Regions from separate parts of the Curtobacterium sp. SL109 genome, predicted to be linked through region 1. Evidence: predicted binding sites of a transcription regulator. Region 1 holds the regulator's gene; the other holds the start of a gene.
What was found. The regulator HrcA, encoded in region 1, represses chaperone genes, less so after heat shock. The targets are predictions, from matches to a motif close to TTNGCACTCGNNNNNNNCGAGTGCNAA.

Region 1 (7,567 bases):
CATCCGGGTGCGTCGGTCGACGGACCGACGGGGGAGGGCACTGGAGCGGGGCACGCACCCAAAGGTAGATGCATACGCAACGACTTGCAGCCTCCCGTTCGGGGTGCCTGTCCGGAACCGGACGCGGGTCTCCACCGGTGACCCCGAGCGGTCCGGCCCGTCGGTCAGGCCCAGTACGATGGCGGGATGAGCAGCCGCGGAGGGTACCTGACCGCCCTGACCTACGGAGCGGTCGGTGCGACACAGGCGCCGGACCTCATGACCTACCCGCCGGAGGGCTTCACCCCGGCGGAGTCCCGGGCCCGCATCGGGCACGGTGACCAGCGGTTCGACACGGCGGTGACCCAGGCGCTGACGTGGCAGATCCAGGAGCGCAGCGGGATGGGCGTCCGGGTGGACGACGCGCCCGACGACGACGACGTCCGCTACAACCCCGTCACGTTCGACGAGCAGGGGGTGCCCATCGCGCCGGCCTCCATCGGGACGCCGCGGGTCGAGCACTTCGCACCGGACGGCACCCCGCTCGTGACCGCCGGCACCACCGCCGTGCTGACGATGCACGCGTTCGGTCGGTCGGTGCAGGCGCCTGTGCGCGTCGTGTCGATCATCGACGAGCCCGACCGCAAGGGCTTCGCGTACGGCACGCTCGAAGGCCACCCGCTCTCGGGTGAGGAGTCCTTCGTGGTGGAGCGCACCGCGGACGGCTCCGTGTGGCTGCAGGTCCGCCAGTTCTCGCAGCCCGCCAGCGCGAAGTGGCGCTTCGTCGCGCCGCTGCTCCGCCGGCAGCAGCGGGTGATGGCCGAGAAGTACCTGGCGGCGCTGCGCGGGGACTGACCGCCCGGGTGGACGCCCGCTACTCGTGTCGCAGCGGGGGCAGCGCGGCGATGGCGTCCTCGATGAGGGCCGCATCGACGACGCAGTCCCGCGCGATCGCCACCGCGTTCGTGTGCCGGAGTGCCTCGACGTCGTAGACGCCGGTCGCCACGGCCAGGAACGGGATGCCCACGGCGTCGGCCGCTTCGCCGTCCCGTGGGGTGTCGCCGACGATGACCGCGCGGGTGCCGGCGAGGGCCTCCGCGGCGAGGGCGGTGACCCCGGCACGCTCGACCTCCTCGTCCCCGAAGTACGAGTGGTCCCAGTCGAAGGCGTCCACGTCGAACCCGGCGCCGGCGAGCTTGACGCGGGCGCGGTACGCGGAGTTGCCGGTGAGCAGCCCGTTCCGCCAGCCGAGCGCCGCGAAGCGGGTCACCAGGGCGAGGGCTCCGGGAGCGGCCGTGCGGTGCTCGCCGGCGCGGTGCCGTTCCTCGGACAGGTCGCGGAGGTGCGCGGTCACGGTCGGGATCACGTCGACGGCGAGGTCGTGGGCGCGGACGTGCTCGGCGATGATGCCGGCGTCGGTGCGCCCGTGCTGGTGACCGACGAGCAGGGGGAGGTCACGGCCCGTCGCGCGCTCGAGCGCCAGGTGGTACAGGTTGCCGGGGGAGGTGGCGTTCCGGACGAGGGTGCCGTCGATGTCCCACAGCACCGTGGTCGGGACCGAGTGGTGCTCCATGGCTCCATCATGGCGGAGAATGGAGTCCATGCCGAGTGCTCTCCCGATCGCTGACCCGGCTCCCGCGGACGGCCTGCTCACCCCGGCGGCCGGTGCGGGTGACGTCCCCTTCGGTGTCTACGTGCACGTGCCCTTCTGCCGGGTGCGCTGCGGCTACTGCGACTTCAACACGTACACGGCGTCCGAGCTGCGGGGCGTCCGCCGTGACGACTACGCCGGCCATGCGGTGCGCGAGATCGAGTGGGCCGCGTCGGTCCTCGACCGCTCGGGCGTGCCCCGTCGGCCGGTGTCGACCGTGTTCTTCGGTGGTGGCACCCCGACGATGCTGCCGGCGAGCGACCTCGCGATGATCCTCCGCGCGATCGACGACACGTGGGGCATCCTGCCGGGGGCCGAGGTCACGACCGAGGCCAACCCGGACTCCGTCGACGCGGCCTCGCTCGAGACCCTCCGCGCCGGTGGCTTCAACCGGATGAGCTTCGGCATGCAGTCGGCGGTGCCGCACGTGCTCGCCACCCTCGACCGCACCCACGACTCCGAGCGCGTGCCGGTCGTCGTCGACCTCGCGAAGCAGCTCGGCCTCGACGTCTCGCTCGACCTCATCTACTCGACGCCGGGGGAGTCCCTCGACGACTGGCGCACCTCGCTCGACGCCGCGCTCGCGTGCGAGCCTGACCACGTCTCCGCGTACTCGTTGATCGTCGAGGACGGCACCGCGATGGGCCGCGCGGTCTCCCGCGGTGAGCTGCCCGCCCCGGACGACGACCTCGCCGCCGACATGTACGAGCTCGCGGACCAGGTGCTCGGCGACGCCGGCTACTCCTGGTACGAGGTCTCGAACTGGGCCCGCGGCGACGAGCACGTCAGCCGGCACAACCTGTCCTACTGGAAGGGCCACGACTGGTGGGGCGTCGGCCCCGGCGCGCACTCGAGCGTCGCCGGCACCCGCTGGTGGAACGTCAAGCACCCGGCCGCGTACGCGGGCCGCGTGCTCCAGGACGTGTCCCCGGCCGCTGGTCGCGAGACGCTCGACGACGAGACCCGCTACGTCGAGCGCGTGCTGCTCGCCGCGCGCGTCCGTGGGGAACTCACCACCCAGGAACTCCGCCAGGAGGCCCGTGGCCGGGTCGCCGGGCTCATCGCGCGCGGTCTGGTGGACGGCCGCAGTGCCCTGGGCCGCCCCGGGGCGCCGGGTCGCCTCGACCTGACGCTGCAGGGCCGGCTGCTCGCGGACGCGGTGGTCCGCGAACTGCTCGACTAGGCCTTCACGAACTCGATCGTCAGCGGGTAGCGGTAGAAGCGCCCCTGGTTGGCGGCCACGGCGGCCATGATCGCGAAGACGACCACGAGGACGCTGATGATCGGCAGCAGCACGAAGCCGATGAGCAGCAGCGTCAGCAGGCCGGCGACGAAGCTGGCGATCGCGGCCGTGATGTGGAAGTTCAGCGCCTGGCGGGTGTGCTCGCGGACGAAGCCGCCGCGGTCCCGCAGCACCAGGTAGGCCACGAGCGGCCCCACGAAGCTCAGGAAGATCCCGCCCACGTGGGTGAGCGTCGCCCAGAGGCGCTGGTCCTCGGGCGTCAGCGGCTGCGGTGGCTGGTACTGCGGGCCGTCGTGCTGCTGCCCGTAGCCCTGCGGGTGGGGCTGGTGGGCGTAGTCGCCGGGGCGGGGCTGACCGGGGCCTCTGGCGCCGTCCTGCTCGTGTCCGTAGCTCATGGCGGCAGCGTAGCGACCGGCCCCCGGAGAAGTCCGAGCGTGTCGGTGTGCAGGCGTAGGATCAGCACTCGACATGTCCGAGTGCCAGCACGCGTGGAAGGGGTCCCGGTGGTCAGTGAACGTTCCCTCGAGGTCCTCAAGGCCATCGTGCGTGACTACGTCTCGTCGCGCGAGCCCGTCGGGTCGAAGTCCATCGTCGACCGGCACGCCTTCGGGGTCAGCGCCGCGACGATCCGCAACGACATGGCCCTGCTCGAGGACGAGCAGCTCATCATCGCCCCGCACACCTCGTCCGGCCGGGTGCCGACGGACAAGGGCTACCGCGTCTTCGTCGACCACCTCGCCGCCGCACGGCCGCTCTCGAGTGCGCAGCGGCACGCCATCGAGACCTTCCTCGGGGCGTCCAACGACCTCGACGACGTCCTCAGCCGCACCGTCCGGCTGCTCAGCCAGCTGACGAACCAGGTCGCCCTGGTGCAGTACCCGTCGATGGTGCGCGCCCGGGTCCAGCACGTCGAACTCGTCCGGCTCGGCGACACCCGCCTGATGGTCGTGCTCATCACCGACACCGCCCGGGTCGAGCAGCGCGTCGTGGAGACCGACGTCCGGCTCGACGAGTCCGCCCTGGTCGAACTCCGCTCGGTGCTCAACGGCGCGACCGTCGGGCTCCCGCTGCAGGACGTCCCCACCGCGCTGCGGGCGATCCCCGCACAGATCCGCCCGGACTCGCAGACCCTGGCGGGCGTGGTCGTCGCGACGCTCATCGAGCAGGTCGCCGCCAACCGGCAGGACCGCCTGCTGATGGCCGGCGCCGCCAACCTCGCCAAGAGCGAGCAGGACTTCTCCGGCGGGCTCTTCCCCGTGCTCGAAGCCATCGAGGAACAGGTGACCCTGCTCCGGTTGTTCGGGGAGATGCAGCTCGACGACGTCTCCGTGACCGCGCGCATCGGCGTCGAGAACGCGGAGTACGGTCTCGACGCCACGAGCATCGTGGCCGGCGGGTACGTCGCAGCCGGCGGCGAGGTCGCCCGGCTGGGCGTCCTCGGACCGACGCGCATGGACTACGGCTCGAACATGGCAGCGGTGCGGGCAGTCGCCCGGTACCTCTCCAGGCTCCTCGGCGAGAATTGACGACCCCCATCATCCGATCCACCGACGAACACAACTGAGGGATACGTGGCAGACCACTACGACGTCCTCGGTGTCCCGCACGACGCGGCCGACACCGACATCAAGAAGGCGTACCGCCGACTCGCGCGGGAACTCCACCCGGACGTGAACCCGAGCCCCGACGCCGCCGAACGCTTCAAGGACGTCACGCACGCGTACGACGTGCTGAGCGACCCCGAGCAGCGGCGCCGCTACGACGCCGGCCCCGCCGACAGCCCCTTCGGCGGCGGTGGTGCGGCGGGCTTCAGCGACATCTTCGACGCCTTCTTCGGCGGCGGCGCCGGTGGTGGCCGTGGCGGCGGTCCCCGCAGCCGGGCCGAGCGCGGACAGGACGCCCTGCTGCGCATCGACGTCGACCTCGACGAGGTCGTCTTCGGCACGCACAAGGACGTCGAGGTCGACACCGCGGTGCTCTGCGAGACGTGCGGCGGCTCCTGCTGCGCACCGGGCACCAGCCCGCGCACCTGTGACATCTGCGGCGGGTCCGGCTCGATCCAACGCCAGGTCCGGTCGCTCCTCGGCAACGTCGTGACGAGCGCGCCGTGCGGCACCTGCCGCGGCCACGGGACCGTCATCCCGAACCCCTGCCCGACGTGCCAGGGCCAGGGTCGCGTCCGCGCTCGTCGCACCATCCCGGTCGACATCCCCGCCGGGGTCGACTCCGGTCTGCGCCTCCAGATGCCCGGGCAGGGCGAGGTCGGCCCGGCGGGTGGACCCTCCGGTGACCTGTTCCTCGAGGTCCGGGTGCACCACCACGACGTCTTCAGCCGCGACGGCGACGACCTGCTCGCCACGCTCGAGGTCCAGATGACCGACGCGATCCTCGGCACCACGACGACGATCGACGGCCTCGACGGTCCCGTGGAGCTCGAGGTCCGACCGGGCGTGCAGAGCGCCGACGTCCTGGTGATCAAGGACCGCGGCATCACGAAGCTGCGTGGCAGCGGGCGCGGTGACCTCCGGGTCGGCGTGCAGGTCGTGACCCCGACGAAGCTCTCGCACAAGGAGCGCCAGCTCGTCGAGCAGCTCGCGAAGTCGCACAAGTCCGCGGCACCGCAACTCGCCCGGTTCCAGCAGGGCATGTTCGGCAAGCTGCGCGACCGCTTCTTCAACTTCTGATGGCGTCGCTCTACCTGGTGGAGTCCCTCGACGGCGTGACCGTCGGGGACTCCGTCGCGCTCGACGGCGCCGAGGGCCGCCACGCGGTCACGGTGTCGCGGGTGCGAGTCGGGGAGACGCTCCGCCTCGGTGACGGCCGCGGCACCGTCGTGCTCGGACCGGTCGAGTCCGTCGGTCGTGACGCCCTCGTGCTGACCGTCGCGTCCGTGGTGGTCGAGGAACCGCCGTCCCCGTCGCTGACCCTCGTGCAGGCGCTCGCGAAGGGCGGACGCGACGAGATGGCGGTGCAGGCCGCGACCGAGATCGGCGTCGACCGCGTCGTGCCCTGGTCGGCGGCGCGCAGCGTCTCCCGCTGGGACGGCGCCAAGGTCGAGAAGGGCCGTGCCCGGTGGGCTGCGATCGCGCAGGAGGCCGCCAAGCAGGCGATCCGGTCGCGCGTGCCCTCGGTGGACCTGCCGATGACGACCGCGCAGCTCGCGGCGGCGTCCTCGGACGGCGTCGTGCTCGTCCTGCTCGACCCCACCGCGACCGAGCGGCTCGCCACGTGGGAGCCCCCGGCCGATGCCACCGAGATCGCCCTGGTCGTCGGACCGGAAGGCGGCATCGACGGCTCCGAGCTGGAGCGTCTCGAAGCCGCCGGTGCGGTGCGGGTCCGGCTCGGGGACACCGTCCTGCGGACCTCCACCGCCGGGCCCGCGGCACTGGCGGTCCTGCAGGCCCGCCTCGGCCGCTGGTGACCGCCTCGCGCAGCGCGGTCGCACCCGGAGGGCGCGGCGTCGGTCGGGCGTCCTACGATGGGGCCATGAGCAGCATCTTCTCGAAGATCGTCACGCGCGACGTCCCGGCGACCATCGTGGCCGAGGACGACCGCGTCATCGCGTTCGAGGACATCGCCCCGAAGGCCCCGGTCCACGTCCTCGTGGTCCCGAAGACCGAGCAGTACCAGAACGTCACCGAACTCGCGGCCGGTGACCCGGACCTCCTGGCGCACGTGGTCGCGACCGCCCAGCGCATCGCCGACGAGCGCTCGGGCGGGCAGTACCGGCTCGTCTTCAACACCGGCGAGACCGTCGGACAGACCGTGTTCCACGTGCACGCACACGTACTCGCAGGCGACCTGCAGGAAGGCACCCTTGCCAGCTGACGACACCGCACCCACCGAGACCGAAGCCGTCTCGGAACTCGCCGTCGACGGGATCGCGATGGTCCAGCTCCTCGGCCCACAGGACCGGCTGCTGAAGACCGTCGAACGCCAGTACCCCGGTGTCCGCGTGCTCGTCCGCGGCAACCAGGTCACCCTGACCGGTCCGGAGCGCGACGTCGCCCGTGCCCGCGCACTGGTCGACGAGCTCGTGGACATGGTCAAGCGCGGCCAGGACATCGGCCAGTCGGACATCCCCACGTCGGCGCGCATCATCGACGAGGCCCGCAGCCCCGCCGACGTCTACGGCACACCGATCGTGGCGAGCCGCGGCAAGTCCGTGCGTCCGAAGACGGACGGGCAGCGCCGGTACGTCGACGCCATCGACGAGCACACGATCACGTTCGGCATCGGCCCCGCCGGCACCGGCAAGACGTACCTCGCCATGGCCAAGGCCGTCCAGGCCCTGCAGCGGCGCGAGGTCACCCGCATCATCCTGACCCGTCCCGCGGTGGAGGCCGGCGAGCGGCTGGGGTTCCTGCCCGGCACGCTGACGGACAAGATCGACCCGTACCTCCGGCCGCTGTACGACGCGCTCAACGAGATGATGGACCCTGAGCTGGTCCCGAAGCTCCTGGCCGCCGGCACCGTCGAGGTCGCACCGCTGGCGTACATGCGCGGGCGCACGCTCAACGACTCGTTCGTGGTGCTCGACGAGGCCCAGAACACCACGCCCGAGCAGATGAAGATGTTCCTCACCCGCCTCGGGTTCGGGTCGCGGATGGTCATCACGGGCGACATCACCCAGGTCGACCTGCCCGGCAACGTCTCCGGCCTGCGGCTGGTCACGCAGATCCTGTCCGAGGTCG
Region 2 (7,567 bases), 2.0 Mb from region 1:
ACAGGTCGCAACACCCCGCTCAGTTCCGCCGAGTGGGCGAAGAACGTCGTTCGACGGGCGCTCATTCGACGTGCTCTGACCAGTCGACGGATGTCCGTCGGGGAGTCTCGACCACTCGAGGCCGCGGCTTCACCGACAGCGCGTCCTCCTCACGCCGCGAATCGACGAACCGTGGCCAGTCGCTGCTCGAACGCCTGACGGAGACGCTCGAACACGACAGCCGGCCGGTGCGCATCCGCCGACGTCGCGTGGATGGCGATCCAGTCGTTGACGGTGAAGCCGTTGTCGCGCCGCTGGTCGTGGTGGAACACGTCGCGCTCCCGGTGGTGGTCCCCGTCGTACTCGAACGCGATGCGGTGATCCGGCCACGCCATGTCCACGCGACCGAGCAACCGGCCGTCCGGGTCACGAACTTCGACGTTCAGCTCCGGCTCCGGGAACCCGGCGTCCACGATCGCCAACCGGAACCAGGTCTCCATCGCCGACTCCGATCCCACCCGGACCAGGTCGACCGCCGTCCGCGCGGCCACCGCAGATCGGGACCCCGGAACGATCGCGCCGAACAGGTCTGCGATGGTCGTCGTCAGGTCGCTCCGCCCCACGAAGTGGTCTCCGACCGCGACGAGAGCACGGGTCCCCAGCAGCGGGACGCACTGCGCCCACGTGTCCTCGGGTGTGGACAGCCATCGCCCCGCCACCTCGATGACTCCAGACGCCGAGAGACGGTGGCCATGGACCCGTGCCCGCCGCATCCGCGGGCCCGTCCCGCTCGTCGAGACGTGCACGGTCTGCTCGCGCTGCACTGCCAGCGGCAGTGGTGCTCCCCAGAGCCGGGCAGCGGTCGTGTGGCTGAAGAACTGATCTGGACGCATCACGAGCGCCAGCGCGTCGACGATCGACTCGAAGTCGTCTCGGCCTGCCACGACGCGGACCCCGTGCACCGGTGCCGACAGGTCACTGCGGCGCAGGCGTTCGGCGTTCACACCCATCGCCACGGCATCGGCGACCCGGAAGGGCTGATCGGACAGGGCATCGGGCAATGGTCGTCGGCGAGGCATGCCACATGCTGCGCCGGACCGGGTTGTACGCGACCCACGCCGGACCGGACTGTGGAGAACGTGCTGGACCGAGCCTCCTGTGCGGTACCGCGTCGTCCCGGATCCCGCCCTGGCGGCGCTTCCACAGGTCACGACACACCGGCGGTGACCTGCCCACTGGTCCGAACTGGTCGTGGGAAGCGAGCCCAAGCGACGTTCTGCGGCCGCTCGGCGAACGTGAGCGGGGTGTTTCGACCGGTGGGCCACCAGACGGACCGGGCCGGCGGACGGGGCCGGCGCGCGCACGGGCGCGCGCACGCACCGCACGCACGCGCACCCGCGCACGCACGCACGCGCCGCACGCCCCCGGACGCCCGCCCCCGGACGCAGGAAGACCCCCGCACGCTGAGCGTGCGGGGGTCTTCCGTGGGGCTGGGACTAGAAGTCCATGCCACCGGTCGGGTCGCCGGCCGGAGCGGCCGCGGCGCGCTCGGGCTTCTCGGCGACGACGACCTCGGTCGTCAGGAACAGACCGGCGATCGACGCAGCGTTCTGCAGCGCCGAGCGCGTGACCTTGGCCGGGTCGATGATGCCCGCGGCGATGAGGTCGACGTACTCGCCGGTCGCGGCGTTGAGGCCCCAACCAGCTTCGAGCTCGCGGACCTTGGCGGCCACGACACCCGGCTCGAGACCGGCGTTGAGCGCGATCTGCTTGAGCGGTGCGTCGATGGCGACGCGGACGATGTTCGCGCCGGTCGCCTCGTCGCCCTCGAGCTCGAGGGAGTCGAGTGCGACCTTGCCGGCCTGGATCAGGGCGACGCCACCACCGGCGACGATGCCCTCTTCGACGGCAGCCTTCGCGTTGCGGACGGCGTCCTCGATGCGGTGCTTGCGCTCCTTGAGCTCGACCTCGGTCGCGGCACCCGCCTTGATGACGGCGACGCCACCGGCGAGCTTGGCGAGGCGCTCCTGGAGCTTCTCGCGGTCGTAGTCGGAGTCGGTGGCCTCGATCTCGGAGCGGATCTGGCGCACGCGGCCGGCGATCTGCTCGGTGTCGCCAGCGCCCTCGACGATCGTGGTCTCGTCCTTGGTGATGACGACCTTGCGGGCACGACCGAGGAGGTCGAGCGTCGCGTTCTCGAGCTTGAGGCCGACCTCTTCGGAGATGACCTGGCCACCGGTCAGGATCGCGATGTCCTGGAGCATGGCCTTGCGACGGTCACCGAAGCCCGGGGCCTTGACGGCGACGGACTTGAAGATGCCGCGGATCTTGTTCACGACGAGCGTGGCCAGGGCCTCGCCGTCGACGTCCTCGGCGATGATGAGGAGCTGCTTGCCGGCCTGGATGACCTTGTCGACGACCGGCAGGAGGTCCTTGATGTTCGAGATCTTCGAGTTGACGATCAGGATGTAGGCGTCCTCGAAGACGGCTTCCTGGCGCTCGGGGTCGGTCACGAAGTACTGCGACAGGTAGCCCTTGTCGAAGCGCATGCCCTCGGTCAGCTCGAGCTCGGTGCCGAAGGTGTTCGACTCCTCGACGGTGACGACACCTTCCTTGCCGACCTTGTCGATGGCCTCGGCGATGAGCGCGCCGATGGTCGGGTCCGCGGCCGAGATCGACGCGGTTGCGGCGATCTGGTCCTTGGTCTCGATCTCCTTGGCGTTCGCGAGCAGCTGGTCCGAGACGGCCGCGACGGCCTTCTCGATGCCGCGCTTCAGCGAGACGGGGTCGGCACCGGCGGCGACGTTGCGGAGGCCTTCGCGGACGAGGGCCTGGGCGAGCACGGTCGCGGTGGTCGTACCGTCACCGGCGACGTCGTCGGTCTTCTTGGCGACCTCCTTGACGAGCTCGGCACCGATCTTCTCGTACGGGTCGTCGAGCTCGATCTCCTTGGCGATGGAGACACCGTCGTTCGTGATCGTGGGGGCGCCCCACTTCTTCTCGAGGACGACGTTGCGGCCGCGCGGGCCGAGCGTCACCTTCACGGCGTCGGCCAGCTGGTTCAGGCCGCGCTCGAGGCCACGGCGGGCCTCCTCGTCGAAAGCAATGATCTTAGCCATGTGAGTCTTCGTCCCTCCCGGACGTCGTGGGGTCTTCTGGCACTCAGCGTCACCGAGTGCCAGAGCCGATTCTGGCACTCGACCCCTGAGAGTGCAACACGCGCCACACCTTCCGGAACCACGGACCCACCAACCCGCGGACGCCGGCCGGGAGCGCACGCAGCACGCCCCGCACACGACGAACGCGCCGCCCCCGACGGGGACGGCGCGTTCGCGGTGGTTCGCTGACTAGGCCGGACGCACCGACTCGGCCTGCGGGCCCTTGGACCCCGTGCCGACGTCGAACGTCACTGCCTGGCCCTCCTCGAGGACCTTGTAGCCGTTCATGTCGATGGCCGAGTAGTGGACGAACACGTCCTGGCCCCCTCCATCGACGGTGATGAAGCCGAAGCCCTTTTCAGCGTTGAACCACTTGACGGTTCCGTTGGCCATGATCTGTTGCTCCCTGCGGTACAGCTGTAGCGATCAACGGCATCGTTCGGGTGATGCCGCGGGTCCGAGTGCGTGCACGCCTCACCCGGGTGTTCCTGGCGTCCGTCCCGAAGCGGGACGTCATTCCGAGCACTCCGGTGACCACTTGTGACTCTAATCAGGAACGGCGTCCGGACAAGGGCTGTCACGCACATTCCGCGCTGATTCCTCATGAACTCAACGTGCCGGAAACACCGTCGTCACATGGACCCCGCGGAATGCGGATCAATCACCGCGAAAGCACCCGGGAGACCACCGCGAAAGCACCCGGTCAGCCGCGGTAGTCCGCCCCGAGCACCACGCTGACGTCGGCGTTCGGGAACGCCGCCGACTGCTGCACGGCCGTCACCCCGAGCGACGCCGCGACGCCCTGCGCGACCGCCGCCTGCGACGCCTGCTGGTAGTACACGATCGTCGCGGTCGCCCCCGTCGTGCCGGCGTCCCCGGTCGACGTGACCTTCCACCCGGCGGTCGTCAGCTTCGTGGACGCGTTCGCGGCGAGCCCGCTCGTGGTCGTCCCGTTCAGCACGACCACGGTCGTGGCGCCCTGGTCCGTCGGTGCGGCCGCCGCGGGCGACGAGGCGTCACCGGCACCAGCGCCGGCGTCCGGACCACTCGATCCGCCTGCGGACGGCGAGGCGGACGAGGTCGCCGACGACGACGCGGACGACGACGGCGACGAGCTGCTGCCGCCTCCGGTGAACGAGTAGCTGCCGTTCAGCAGCGCGAGCACGAGCACCCCGATGCCGACGAGCACCCCGGTCGCGAGCGCAGCCCAGGCGAACGCGATCCAGCCGCGGCCACGACGGTGCACACCACGGTGCGCTCCGACTCGTGGCCCGTCGGTCACGTCGTCGAAGCGGTCATGGGGGAATCTCGTCATCGTTCCTCTTCGGTTCGGTGGGCGTCGGCGGGTGCGACGAAGCTGCGGGCAGCGCGTGCACTCGTCCGCGTTCGCCGCAGACGCTGGAGTCGACCGACGAGCTGCGGGTCGTACGCGAGCGCCGCCGGTGTGTCGATCACCCGGTTGAGCACCTGGTAGTAGCGGGCCGGGGACATGTCGAACTCCACCCGGATCTCCGCTTCCTTCGTCCGGTCGTGCCGCGCGCGGTCGTGCTCGAAGGCGAGCACGTGCTTCGCGAGCTCACTGAGCTCGTCCGCGGGGATGGTGGTCACGACGGTCCGATCACATTCGGGCAACGGGTCTCGCACATCGTAGGGGTGCGGCGGATGGTCACCCTGGCATGGCGCTGGACTGTCGTGGATTCACCCTCAGGACCGTCACAGCGACGGGTCGCGGAACCACCGGGTGGCGGTGCCGAACGCGTCGCAGACGGCCAGGGCCACGCCGTCGAGGGACACCGTCGCGAAGCACGCCGGGTCCGCCGGGTCGATCCCGTCGGGCAGCGTGGAGGCCACCCCGGCGAGGATCCCGGTGCGTTCGAGCGCGACCCAGTGCACGCCGCGCTCGGTGGCGCGGTCGACGAACCGCTGCCGGTCGACGCCCGGCACGTAGACGAGGGTGCCGGCGGTCAGCACGACGGGCTCGCAGTCCGCGGGCAGCGCGTCGAGCGCGCGGTCCAGGTCGTCCGGCACACGGCCGGTGATCCGGACGGGAGGCTCGGCCAGCGTCACGCGCGCTGCCTCGCGCATCAGGGCGGTCCGGTCCGTCGCCTCGGGCGGGACGGCCTGCACCAGTCGGTCGAAGGCCCCGGGGACCCGCAGGTCGACGGGGTGCGGGTCGAGCGCCACCCGCCCAGCGACCCGGATCGTGGCCGCTGACGGCGACGGCACGGTTCCCCACGCGTCCGCGGTCAGTCGGAGCGACGGCCCCGCGGGCGCGGTGTGCATCCGCACGAGCTCGGATCGCGCCCCGCTGTGCCCGTCGTGCACCCGGAGGTCGAGCGTCACCCGGTCCGGGAACGAGCACAGGCTCGCCGCGGCACCGACGTCGACCAGGCCGAGCGGCCGTGCGACGGCCGCGGCGAGCGCCGCGACCACCGGCACCAGCGGACCGAGCCGTCGCGGGTCGTTGGCCTGCACCGTCGCGGTGGCGAGGGCCGCGACCAACGCGGGGCGGGCCTCCTGTCCGAGTGCGCGGAGCGCGGCCGGGTCCGACGGGTCGGCACCCAGGCCGCGGGCGACCGCGAAGACCAGCTCGGGCTGCCGCTGGGTCGGCGGCACCGTGTCGAGGAGCGCGACCAGGTCGTCGTCGAGCGACCGCGCCCAGGCGGCGTAGGACGGCGAGACGTCCGCGATCCGGTCCGCGTAGGCGGTGTAGCGCTCCCGCGTCGACCGCGGTGGAGTGCTCACGCGCCGGGGCGGTACATGCCGACGTGGGTGATGCCGGCCTCGGCGTACGGTGCCCCGAAGCGGACGAAGCCGTGCCGTTCGTAGAGCGCGGCGACGTACTCCTGGGCGTGCAGGACGACCGGCTCGTGCCCGTGCTCGGCGAGGGCGGCACCGACGAGCCTGCTCGCGATGCCGGTGCCACGGTGGTCGGGGTGGGTGGCGACACGGCCGACGACCCACGCCGGGGCTGCCGCGTCCGCCGGGTGCTGCTCGTCCGGGGCGGGTCGGATCAGGCGGAGGTACCCCACCGCATCGGCCTCGGTTCCGAACCACCAGTGCTCGGTGTCGGGCTCGCGGTCACGGCCGTCGAAGTCCTCGGCCGAGACGTGTTGTTCGAGCGCGAACACCCGGTTCCGCAACCGCACGATGCCGTACAGTTCGTCCGTCGTCAGGCGGTCCCAGCGGGTGCGGTGCACGGAATGTCTGGACATCGCGGCGAGTTTACTGAAGTGGCCGACACCCACGGCTGGAAAGCAGGAGGAACCCATGGCACACAACGTCGAGAAGTCAGACGCCGAGTGGCGCGAGGAGCTCTCCCCCGAGCAGTACGCCGTGCTGCGGCAGGCCGGCACGGAGCGTCCCTGGACCGGTGAGCTCCTGGACGAGGAGCGCGCCGGCATCTACACCTGTGCGGCTTGCAACGCGGAGCTGTTCAAGAGCGGCACGAAGTTCGACTCCGGCTGCGGCTGGCCGTCGTTCTACGAGTCGGTCGACCCCCAGGCCGTCACGCTCATCGAGGACCGTTCGCTCGGCATGGCCCGCACCGAGGTCCGTTGCGCGAACTGCGGCTCGCACCTCGGGCACGTGTTCCCGGACGGCTTCGGCACCCCGACCGGTGACCGGTACTGCATGAACTCGCTGTCGCTGAACTTCTCCGCGCAGGGCGAGTGACCCCGACGCCCTCGTTGGTACGATGAGGGCGTCAGCCAGCATGGCGCAATTGGTAGCGCACCGTACTTGTAATACGGGGGTTGCGGGTTCAAGTCCCGCTGCTGGCCCCAAGTCCGTCGGCAGCTCCGGCCTCACCTCCGGATGGTGAGTCCTGCTCCGTCACGCACGACCTCGCCGTCCGGGATCCACACGACGACCCGGTCGAGCCGTACCCGGTCGAACGAGGACCGCTGCGTCTCCAGCAGCGACTGCACCTCGGGCGGCAGTGGGAAGCGCCGGTCCGTCCCCACGACGATCGCCACGAACGGTGCGTCGACCACGTCCCGCACGCCGCGCGAGCCGACGTACTGGTCGTAGTCGCTCGGCGTGATCGCCCCGAAGAAGATCCGCCCGCCGCCCACCCCTTCGTGCCGGAGCAGCGGCAGCAGTCGTGCGACGCCGGTCGAGCGGGTCTCCCAGACGGTCTTCGCCAGCGGTGCGCTGCCGACCACGGCCGCGACGACGAGGAGCGACGCCGCAGCTGCCGTGAGCCGCCGCGGCGGGAGGGCGGCGAGTCGTGCGAAGCCGATGGCGGCGAGCAGCACGATGAACGGCATCCACGCCGAGTAGTACGTGGGCAGGGCGATCTTCGCCGCCACCGCGTAGAACACCCCGAGCAGGACGAGCGGCACGGCCACGAACACGACGAGGCGCCCCGGACGCACCACGAGCGCCAGCAGCACCCCGATCCCGAGCACGACCAACACCGGGGTGCC

Region 2: the regulator HrcA is predicted to act here: its motif matches at 3,135-3,161, upstream of groL (chaperonin GroEL).

The regions. Positions count from the first base shown of each region.
Region 1 is NZ_JAPPRB010000002.1:2,102,192-2,109,758, forward strand. It holds gene OVA28_RS11395 (hypothetical protein) at 1-54, opposite strand, end outside; gene OVA28_RS11400 (DUF1990 family protein) at 187-834, shown strand; gene OVA28_RS11405 (HAD family hydrolase) at 854-1,552, opposite strand; gene hemW (radical SAM family heme chaperone HemW) at 1,581-2,813, shown strand; gene OVA28_RS11415 (DUF4870 domain-containing protein) at 2,810-3,268, opposite strand; gene hrcA (heat-inducible transcriptional repressor HrcA) at 3,377-4,399, shown strand; gene dnaJ (molecular chaperone DnaJ) at 4,445-5,557, shown strand; gene OVA28_RS11430 (16S rRNA (uracil(1498)-N(3))-methyltransferase) at 5,557-6,294, shown strand; gene OVA28_RS11435 (histidine triad nucleotide-binding protein) at 6,360-6,701, shown strand; gene OVA28_RS11440 (PhoH family protein) at 6,760-7,567, shown strand, end outside.
Region 2 is NZ_JAPPRB010000002.1:103,287-110,853, forward strand. It holds gene OVA28_RS01770 (hypothetical protein) at 150-1,058, opposite strand; gene groL (chaperonin GroEL) at 1,476-3,098, opposite strand; gene OVA28_RS01780 (cold-shock protein) at 3,327-3,530, opposite strand; gene OVA28_RS01785 (LytR C-terminal domain-containing protein) at 3,841-4,452, opposite strand; gene OVA28_RS01790 (DUF3263 domain-containing protein) at 4,449-4,745, opposite strand; gene OVA28_RS01795 (DUF2332 family protein) at 4,851-5,882, opposite strand; gene OVA28_RS01800 (GNAT family N-acetyltransferase) at 5,879-6,352, opposite strand; gene msrB (peptide-methionine (R)-S-oxide reductase MsrB) at 6,408-6,812, shown strand; tRNA gene OVA28_RS01810 (tRNA-Thr) at 6,847-6,922, shown strand; gene OVA28_RS01815 (ArnT family glycosyltransferase) at 6,944-7,567, opposite strand, start outside.